One region of the Lysinibacillus sp. CTST325 genome, then DNA from elsewhere that is predicted to be linked to it. Evidence: riboswitches for the same ligand, from Rfam matches in the RefSeq annotation. Region 1 holds a riboswitch; the other holds the start of a gene.
The links. A riboswitch is a leader RNA that binds a small molecule or an ion and turns the genes downstream of it on or off. The one in region 1 is predicted to bind cobalamin.

Region 1 (4,430 bases):
TTGATCTGCCCATTCATAGGCTAATGAAATATCATGCGTAGCTAGTAAAATTGTTCGTGCACCGTTCTCTAATGTAGCTAAATACTGTAAAACTTGTGCGCTATAATAATTATCTAGTCCAGCTGTCGGTTCATCTAATAATAAAACGGAAGGTTCCATTGCAAGTACTCCTGCCATCGCGACACGTTTTTTTTGTCCAACACTTAAAAAATGGATCGGTTTATCTAGCAATGCTTCGACTTCGGTTTGAGTGACAGCCCACGCAATTTTTTCTTCAATTTTTTCAGTTGTCCAGCCAAGATTCAAAGGACCAAAAGCAATATCTTGTTTAACTGTGCCAGAAAAAAGCTGGTTGTCTGCATCCTGAAAAACAATACCAACCTGTTGGCGTAATTCTTTTAATGCTTTTCTACTATAGTTCAGTTCATTACCACAAAAGGATATAGTTCCAGCAGTAGGCTTCAAAATACCATTTAAATGCTGAAATAACGTTGATTTTCCAGCTCCATTATGACCAAGTAAAGCGATTTTTTTCCCCTTTGGAATTTGAAGTGTAATATCTGTTAAGGCATGAGTTCCATCTGCATAAGCGTAGGATAAATGTGTTAAATCAAAGTATAAATCAGTCATCAGAAAAGACCTCCATAAATGATGAGGAGTATAAAAATAGCAGCAATACCTACCCAATTTTTCGTGTTATAGATAAGATCATCTTGCCAATAGACAGCTTCGCCACCACGCGCTTCCATCGCATTGGTTAGCTCACGACTACGTTGGAACATCTCGACAAATAAAGCTGCAATTAGCATTGATACCGAGCGAAGCCACTGCATAGGGGAGCTGTATCCTAAACGTGCCTGTTGGGCAAGATGAATTTTTTGCATACTATCTAAAAAGATAAAAATAAAACGATACGTTAGCTCTACTAACTCTACAAATAGAGTTGGAAGTCGCCATTGTCGTAGCACGTAACAAATAGATTGGACTGATGTTGTGAGAATTAAAAAATACAAACAGCTAATGCTGCCAAGGACGATGAAAAAAAGCTGTTGCGCTGTCACGAGGCTCGCACTGCCGATAAAAATCGTCCAACTATTAAGTGAAAATGACCAAATATGAGGTGGTAGCGTGCTAGTTGTTGGCGCTATAGAAATTAAAATGGACACTAAACTTGATAGTAAAAAAAATCCAGGTAGCAATAGTAATTTAGCGTAATATTTGGCAGGGATTTTTGCGCTTAAAATGATAAAAGCACTCATCACAATAAATGTAATGAGTGAAATTCGTTCATCTCTCATGATAAGCGACAATATAAGTAGTCCAAGGGATAACGTCATTTTTTCTAGCGGATGAACAGACGCTAATTTATTCAAATAAGCATACTTATCAATGCGTAACATCGCGTTTAACCTTCTTTATGCTTACCGCGCATTAAGCCGATGAAATAGCCAATAAATCCAGCGCCAATAGCAGCTTGTAGTGCGAATAATAAGCTTTCAATTTCACCACTTGGTGGCTCCCATAAGCTTTCAAACCATGGCTCGTAGCTAGCATCTATTTCACCAATAGCTGCCTCCGCTTCGCCATCAGCCCCTTCGAATTCTGCACCTTTTTGAATAAATAGAGGAACGATTGCTAATAACACAACAATGGCTAAAAGCAGTAAGTTTTTTTTCATTTTAGTGAGCCTCCTTTGCTGAGAAAACACGTAAAGCTTTTAATTCACTCACATTGTATTTTTTCAGGAAGTTCATAACGATCACTGTTAAAATTCCTTCACTAACAGCAAGAGGAATTTGTGTTAACGCAAAAATACTAGCAAATTTTGTGAATGAAGCCATAAAGCCTCCGACCTCAGAAGGGAAGGCAAGAGCTAATTGTACAGAAGTGACAACATATGTACCTAAGTCACCAAGCATTGCTGCTAAAAAGACAGCGATGGAAAAGGATAGTCCCATTTTTTGTGAGCCCTTAAATACATAGTACGCGATAATAGGACCCATAATTGCCATGGAAAAAGTATTTGCCCCTAATGTTGTAAGCCCACCATGTGCTAACAGTAATGATTGGAATAATAATACGATTGTCCCGATAACACTCATCGCTAATGGTCCAAAAAGAACTGTTCCAAGCCCAACTCCAGTTGGATGAGAGCAACTCCCTGTTACAGAAGGAATCTTTAAGGCTGATAGCACAAAGGCAAAGGCACCGGATAGCCCTAATATCATTTTTGTTTCCGGATTTTCATCAATGGTTTTACGAATAGAACGTAATCCTAAAATAATAAATGGAATCGATATGACCCACCAAAAAATCGCCCATTCGATTGGCAAAAAGCCCTCCATAATATGCATCGCAAATGCACGATTTGGCACGAATAAAAATGCCAATAAGAAATAACTAAGCTTCCAACCAGAAAATTTCAAAAATCTCTCCTCCTCACATTAAAATTTTTCAAATTAGCGTGCGAAAATAAAAAAACACTTTTCCAGTTGTGGAAAAGTGCATAGCTAAAAAAGCAAATAAAATTCTAATCTGCTAAGCCGCACACCCATCCTCGTAGGTTGAAACGATCACATGTTTTTCGGCAGGTCTCCTGGCTTTAGTTCAACGTTTTATAGGCCTTCCCATCCTTTGGACAGTGACATTCTTTATAAAACTCCCTAATACAGTGGCGGGACCGCGCCGGACTTGAACCGGCTTCCCTTTTAAGCGAATTGCTGAACAATTCGCACCGAAAAAAGATGAAGTTGTGAGATTTCACGACAAAGTGTAACATGAATTTCCATATATATGCTATACTTTTTGTGAAAAAATTTGAAATTGAGTGTCTATGTCGAAAATTTAGATAAATAGAAAATGGATGTCGCATTTTTCTATGGAATTTTAAAAAAATTGTCACAAATTAAGAAAGAAATATTGAAATTTTAAAAAAATAAGCTATGATAGAAACAGTTTTCTATTACATAAAAAAACTATAAATTCATATAAAACGTCCATAAGTGCTTGAATATTCAAGATAATAGGGAAATCGGTGAAAGTCCGATACAGCCCCCGCTACTGTAATAGCTATGAAATCGCGGATGCCACTAGTGAAAACTTGGGAAGGCGCGAAAGTAAAAGGAAGCTTAAGTCAGGAAACCTGCTTATGTGATGATGCATGCAAACTTTTCGGAGGGAGAAGTTGAAGCGAAAACGAGTACCCGTATATATTCGTTTTTATTTGGCTTCTACTAAACCTTTACTCTTCGTCTAGAGTAAAGGTTTTTCTTTTTTTAAAAAGCAAATGAGGGGAGAACGACTATGACAACTTGGAATTTAGAGGGGATGAAAACACATCTTTTTATTTGCAATGGTAGTAGCTGTATGAAAAAAGATGCTGAGGACATTACACAGGCAATTCGTGATGAAATACAGTTACTGGAGCTTGATAAGGAAATACATACGACAAGGACCCGCTGTAATGGCAGGTGTAAGGATGCTTGTGTTGTCATTGCATATCCTCAGGGAAATTGGTACCGAGTGCCGACGCAGGAGCATGCGAGAATACTAGTTCAAGATTTAAATCATGAAGCGTTACATAATGAGCATGTCTTTACATTGCGTGAAGGTTCGTTGCAGCGTACAGCACAAACAACAGCCATTAAAGGCATTGAAAAGGTGAAAGAGGGGTAACAAAATGGCACAAAAAGGTAAGATTTTCGTAGTTGGCTTTGGCCCTGGAGACTTTAAACATATTACGACTCGTGCTGTGGAGGCACTACAACAAAGTCATATGATCATAGGCTATAAAACTTATGTTGAACTGATTCAGGATTTAGTTAGTGCAAAATCAATTATTAGTACTGGTATGACAGAGGAAGTTTCACGTGCACAGGAAGCGGTGCGTCAAGCAGAGGCTGGAAGTATCGTATCGGTCATTTCCAGCGGTGATGCCGGGGTTTATGGAATGGCAGGATTAGTGTATGAGGTATTAATCGAGCTAGGCTGGACAGAAGCAACTGGTATCGAGGTAGAAATTGTTCCAGGTATTTCAGCTATTAATTCATGTGCAAGTTTACTAGGTGCTCCCATTATGCATGACGCCTGTACTATTAGTTTAAGTGACCACTTAACACCTTGGAATTTAATTGCAAAAAGAGTAGAAGCGGCAGCAATGGCGGATTTTGTTATTGCTCTTTATAACCCGAAAAGTGGACGTCGTACGAGACAAATTGTAGAGGCACAACGAATTTTACTGGAATATCGTTCGCCAGATACACCAGTTGGACTTGTGAAAAGCGCATATCGTGACCGTCAGGAAATAACGATGACTACTTTAGCAGAAATGCTTGAACATGATATCGGCATGTTAACAACGGTTATTATCGGGAATTCAACAACGTTCTTCTACGACAATAAAATGATTACGCCACGTGGATATCAGCGCA
Region 2 (4,430 bases), on a different contig from region 1:
CCTGTTAATAATGGATTCTATTAAATACCTCCCGAGTCCTGGCCAACTAAAAACCTGCTCCACAATTACTGCACCACCTAGTAAATTACCAAGCGTCATACCTAACACAGTAGATAGCGGAATAACAGCATTTCTCAAAACATGGCGTACAAGGATCACAGAGTTTTTTAATCCTCTTAGCTGCGCGTATTGAACATAATGCTGTTGTAATTCTTCAATGATGGCTGTACGGATAAACTGCACGAACAGTCCAATTGTCTGTAAAGCTAATGCGAGTGCAGGTAAAACTAAATGAGCTAGTGTGCCCTTTCCATTTGTCGGGAAGATCCCTAATTTCAAACTAAATACATATAGTAGTAAAAAACCTAACCAAAAAGTTGGAATGGATACACTCATGATAGTCAATAGTCGAATTATTTTATCGATGATGGAATGCTTATACAAGGCACTTATGATCCCTAATGGCATACTTACTCCTAAAATCAACACAAATGCAGCAACAGCTAATTCAATGGTTGCAGGTAATTTAGCGAATAGCTCATGTGCCACGGGCAATTTACTAACAAAAGATGTCCCAAAATCTAAATGCAAAACGCCTTTTATCCATAGCAAATATTGAATAAAAAAAGATTTGTCTGTTCCAAGTTCTTCACGCAATGCTTGAATGGCTTCTGCTGTTGGCGCAACTCTCGCCAATCTAAGAATGACCTCAGCGGGCTCTACTGGAACGAAACGAATAAATACAAAGGTCAAGATGGATACGCCCAATAATACAAACGGCAATGTTAAAATTCTTTTTAAACAAAACATCCATGTCGATTCATACATGCTGTCACTTCCTACTCAATCCTATGATAAAGAGAGAGCTGTCTTTAATCGACATACTCTCTCTTTTACAATTATTTTTCTTTTTCCATTTGTGCATATGGAATATCATATTCAGATGCACGTGGAGCAAAATTTTTCATATATGGCTGATAAATCACGTTATTTGTTTCGTAAGATATAGGATAGAATAGTGCTTGGTCATGGAACTTTGTTAAAATATCCGTATAAAGTTGCACTCGCTCTTTTTCATCTGTACCTACTAATAATTGATGAATTTTAGTATCGATTTCTTTGGCATTTGGTAAGCCTAATTTCGCTTCATAGACACCATTAGCGTTTGGTGTAGCTGATTCATTAGCAAAGCTATGTGGATCTGTTGGTGGTCCATTTGTACGCCAGAAATTTATATCGACCTGATTATCCATTAATTTTTGCAAACCTACCATCACATCTGCGCCTTCTAAATTCAATTGTACCCCTATTTTTGCTAGTTCACCTTGCATTAGTTCCGCCATAGGTTTTTGTATCGCATCTGTTGCAATGTAGATTAAATCTAATGTTAGTGGCTGTCCGTTTTTAGAGCGAATTTTTTCACCCTTCTGTAGCGTCCATCCCGCTTCATCTAGCAATTGTTGCGCTTTTTTCGGATTATATAAAATTGGAGCTAAATCAATATTGGCATAAGGCACAGCATCCCAAAATAGTGTATTGGCCACTTTTTCAGTACCATGTGTAATACTGTCAACCATTTGCTCCTTATTGATTGCATATTGAATCGCTTGACGTACCTTTAATTCTACTAACGGACCTGACTGTGTATTAAACAGTAAAGCACGCGTAGACAAAGGTTCAGACGTAGCCGTTTTATATTTCCCACTATCTTTTAAAAACGTATAGTTATCTAAACTAATGATGCCGCGACCATATATTAAATCTAATTCTTCGTTTTCAAAGGCCAACGAAATAGATTCTGAATCAGGGATAATTTTTACTTTTATTTGTTCTACAAGAGGTTTTTCTCCCCAGTAGTTTTCGTTGCGACTAAATAAAGCATATTCATCCTTTTTGTAATCTGTTAATACCCATGGGCCTGTCCCAATAGGCGCTTTAATTGAATCTTGCGTCGCATCACCTTCAGGGAATCCATTATCACCTAAAAAGCGGAAAGGTCTTACAAAGGCAAGTTCGTTTAACACAGGATAATAAGGTTCATCCAATTGCAAACGAATTGTAAAGTCATCCACTTTCACAACCTCTTTAATATGATTGACCATGCCCATCCAAGAATGCATATCACGATTAGCTAAAACTGCATGAAAGTTACGAATCACATTGTCTGCATTAAAAGCCGTTCCATCAGAATACTTGACATCTTTTCTCAAATGGAAAACATAAGACGTTTTATCCTTTGAGATATCCCAACTTTCTGCTAGTTTCGGCGTAATTGTTCCATCATCGTTATATTCAACCAATGATTCATAGACCATTGCTTGTGCTGTCATTTGATTTGGTAAATATGTATGGGGATTTAATGGACCAACATCTAATGGCCATCCAATCGTTATCATTTTTTCGTCTGTCTGTTGTTTCGATGCTGTCTCTTCCTTTTCAGTGCTTGTACAGCCAGTGAGTAAACTGAACATCAAAATAAGTGTGAAAGGAAGTAAATACTTTGTCAATCTCATTTTCTGTCTCCTATCTTTGTTTGTGGTGCACTAAATGGAGAATCTACTGATTGATAGAAGGCATAAAAAAACCTTATTCCAAAAGAATAAGGACAGAATAACTTACTATGAGCAAGCACCCATCCATCTCCCTATCTTTCGTAGATCATCAATGAATCTCCTTACAAGCAGGCATTCTGGCTCATGAATCATGATTTTGCTTCACCTTCCCAAGTAATCACTCAGTGGTAATCGAAACAAAACTCCTCATTTACAGCTGCGGGACAGCATGGGATTTACACCCATTTTCCTTTTAATTGAATGAAAGCTTATTTCACTCAAACTTGTAATGGTTGCTATGAAATTAGTATTAAACATAACATGCTCTAATGTTCGCGTCAATTTTATTTTCTGAATATAATAAAAACCTGCTAGTAATGACTAACACAACAAGGCCAGGTATCTTACTCTGGCCTCGTTTACCTTCTTTTTATGTTTAGTCACGCTTTCTTCAATGAAAACAGCGTATAGATCGTATCAATTTCATGGGATTCTTCCAAAACCCACGAGGATGACGAAAAAATTGATTATACAAATGATTTAACGAGTGTTGGTACTTCTCCTTACCCTAAAAAAGAGTTTTTACAAATAATTTTATGCTTATTAAAGATAAGGAGAGAAATGTTACCCTACTATTAGTGATAGGTTGGAATAGTGACCAAACAAAAATGAATGCAGTGGGCTTTAATGCTTCAACAGGAGAATACATTAAGCCTAATTAAGTTTAATTCCTTATTCTGAGCTAACAAGGCCTTTAGTGAAATAAGGAGGATCGAAATCAATCTTTTTTTATTCAAAGCGTGATTTCTTATATGTAAAAAAATAAGACTTTTAAATTGATAAATTCAAAATGCACAAACAAAGCCAACTTCTTAGCATACAAGAAATTGGCTTTCGTTTTTTCGAAATTCGCTAAACATGGGATATATATCATTTGGTTGGCGAGACCCCAAACGGTAACCCACATTAATAAAATATGAATTGTTCACCTAATTGTTTATTTTAAATAATAATTGAATGTACATTCTCTACTACTAAGTTATCTGCCATTTGCTTTAATACCGTTAGCTTTTACATCAAAGCCCATTTCCTCGTTCACATCCCTACGAGCTGCATGGATGATGTTTTCACCATATTCAATACGTCCACCGGGAAAGTTCACCCACTAATGTCAGTAGGTTTATTTTCTTTTATTAAAGATTTCGTCATCTTTAAATAATGATACATTCACTACTTAATTTGATAAATTCATCCACATCGTTAATGCATAATTCAATTCCTTTTTTCCAAAAAGTTTCCGAAGTGATATCTTCACCTAAATGTTTCATCACTAAATCTTCTGTGCACATACTCCCTGAATCGCGAAGCAAATCTAAATAACATCTTTCGAATTCTTTACCTTCTTCTTTTGCCTTTGCAAATAAACTCAATGCAAACAAATATCCGAATGAATATGGAAAATTATAAAAAGGAGATTGTGTAATATAATAATGTGGTGTCCATATCCATGAATGCACTGAAGGATTATCAAGAGAACCATCATATCCTTCATCTATTGCTTCTTGCATAATTTCGTTTAAGCGTGAGGATGAAACAATTCCTTCTTTACGTTCTTCATAAAATTTCTTTTCAAATAAAAACCTAGAATGAATATTCATGAAATTCATGACACTACGCTTTAATTTCTCATCAAGTAAAAATAATTTTTCATTAGTAGATTTAGCTTTTTGCATTGCCGCATCTAATATAATCATCTCTGAAAATGTTGAAGCAGTTTCAGCAATGCTCATTGGATATTGTTTATTCATTCCATTAATAGATTTCATTGCATCGTTATGGAAGGCATGTCCTAATTCATGCGCAAGTGTTAATACATCT

Region 2: linked by a shared signal. The riboswitch ahead of nikA (nickel ABC transporter substrate-binding protein) and the one ahead of ACYQ73_RS23325 (energy-coupling factor ABC transporter permease) in region 1 are both predicted to bind cobalamin.

The regions. Positions count from the first base shown of each region.
Region 1 covers NZ_BAAFHO010000015.1:35,560-39,989, forward strand. Annotated here, with positions in the region: gene ACYQ73_RS23310 (energy-coupling factor ABC transporter ATP-binding protein) at 1-630, opposite strand, end outside; gene cbiQ (cobalt ECF transporter T component CbiQ) at 630-1,400, opposite strand; gene ACYQ73_RS23320 (energy-coupling factor ABC transporter substrate-binding protein) at 1,406-1,678, opposite strand; gene ACYQ73_RS23325 (energy-coupling factor ABC transporter permease) at 1,680-2,426, opposite strand; cobalamin riboswitch at 2,570-2,755, opposite strand; cobalamin riboswitch at 2,984-3,165, shown strand; gene ACYQ73_RS23330 ((2Fe-2S) ferredoxin domain-containing protein) at 3,304-3,675, shown strand; gene cobJ (precorrin-3B C(17)-methyltransferase) at 3,680-4,430, shown strand, end outside.
Region 2 covers NZ_BAAFHO010000002.1:298,293-302,722, forward strand. Annotated here, with positions in the region: gene nikB (nickel ABC transporter permease) at 1-828, opposite strand, end outside; gene nikA (nickel ABC transporter substrate-binding protein) at 900-2,513, opposite strand; cobalamin riboswitch at 2,663-2,855, opposite strand; gene ACYQ73_RS06885 (hypothetical protein) at 3,149-3,274, shown strand; gene ACYQ73_RS06890 (NUDIX domain-containing protein) at 3,592-3,714, opposite strand; gene ACYQ73_RS06895 (M3 family oligoendopeptidase) at 3,764-4,430, opposite strand, start outside.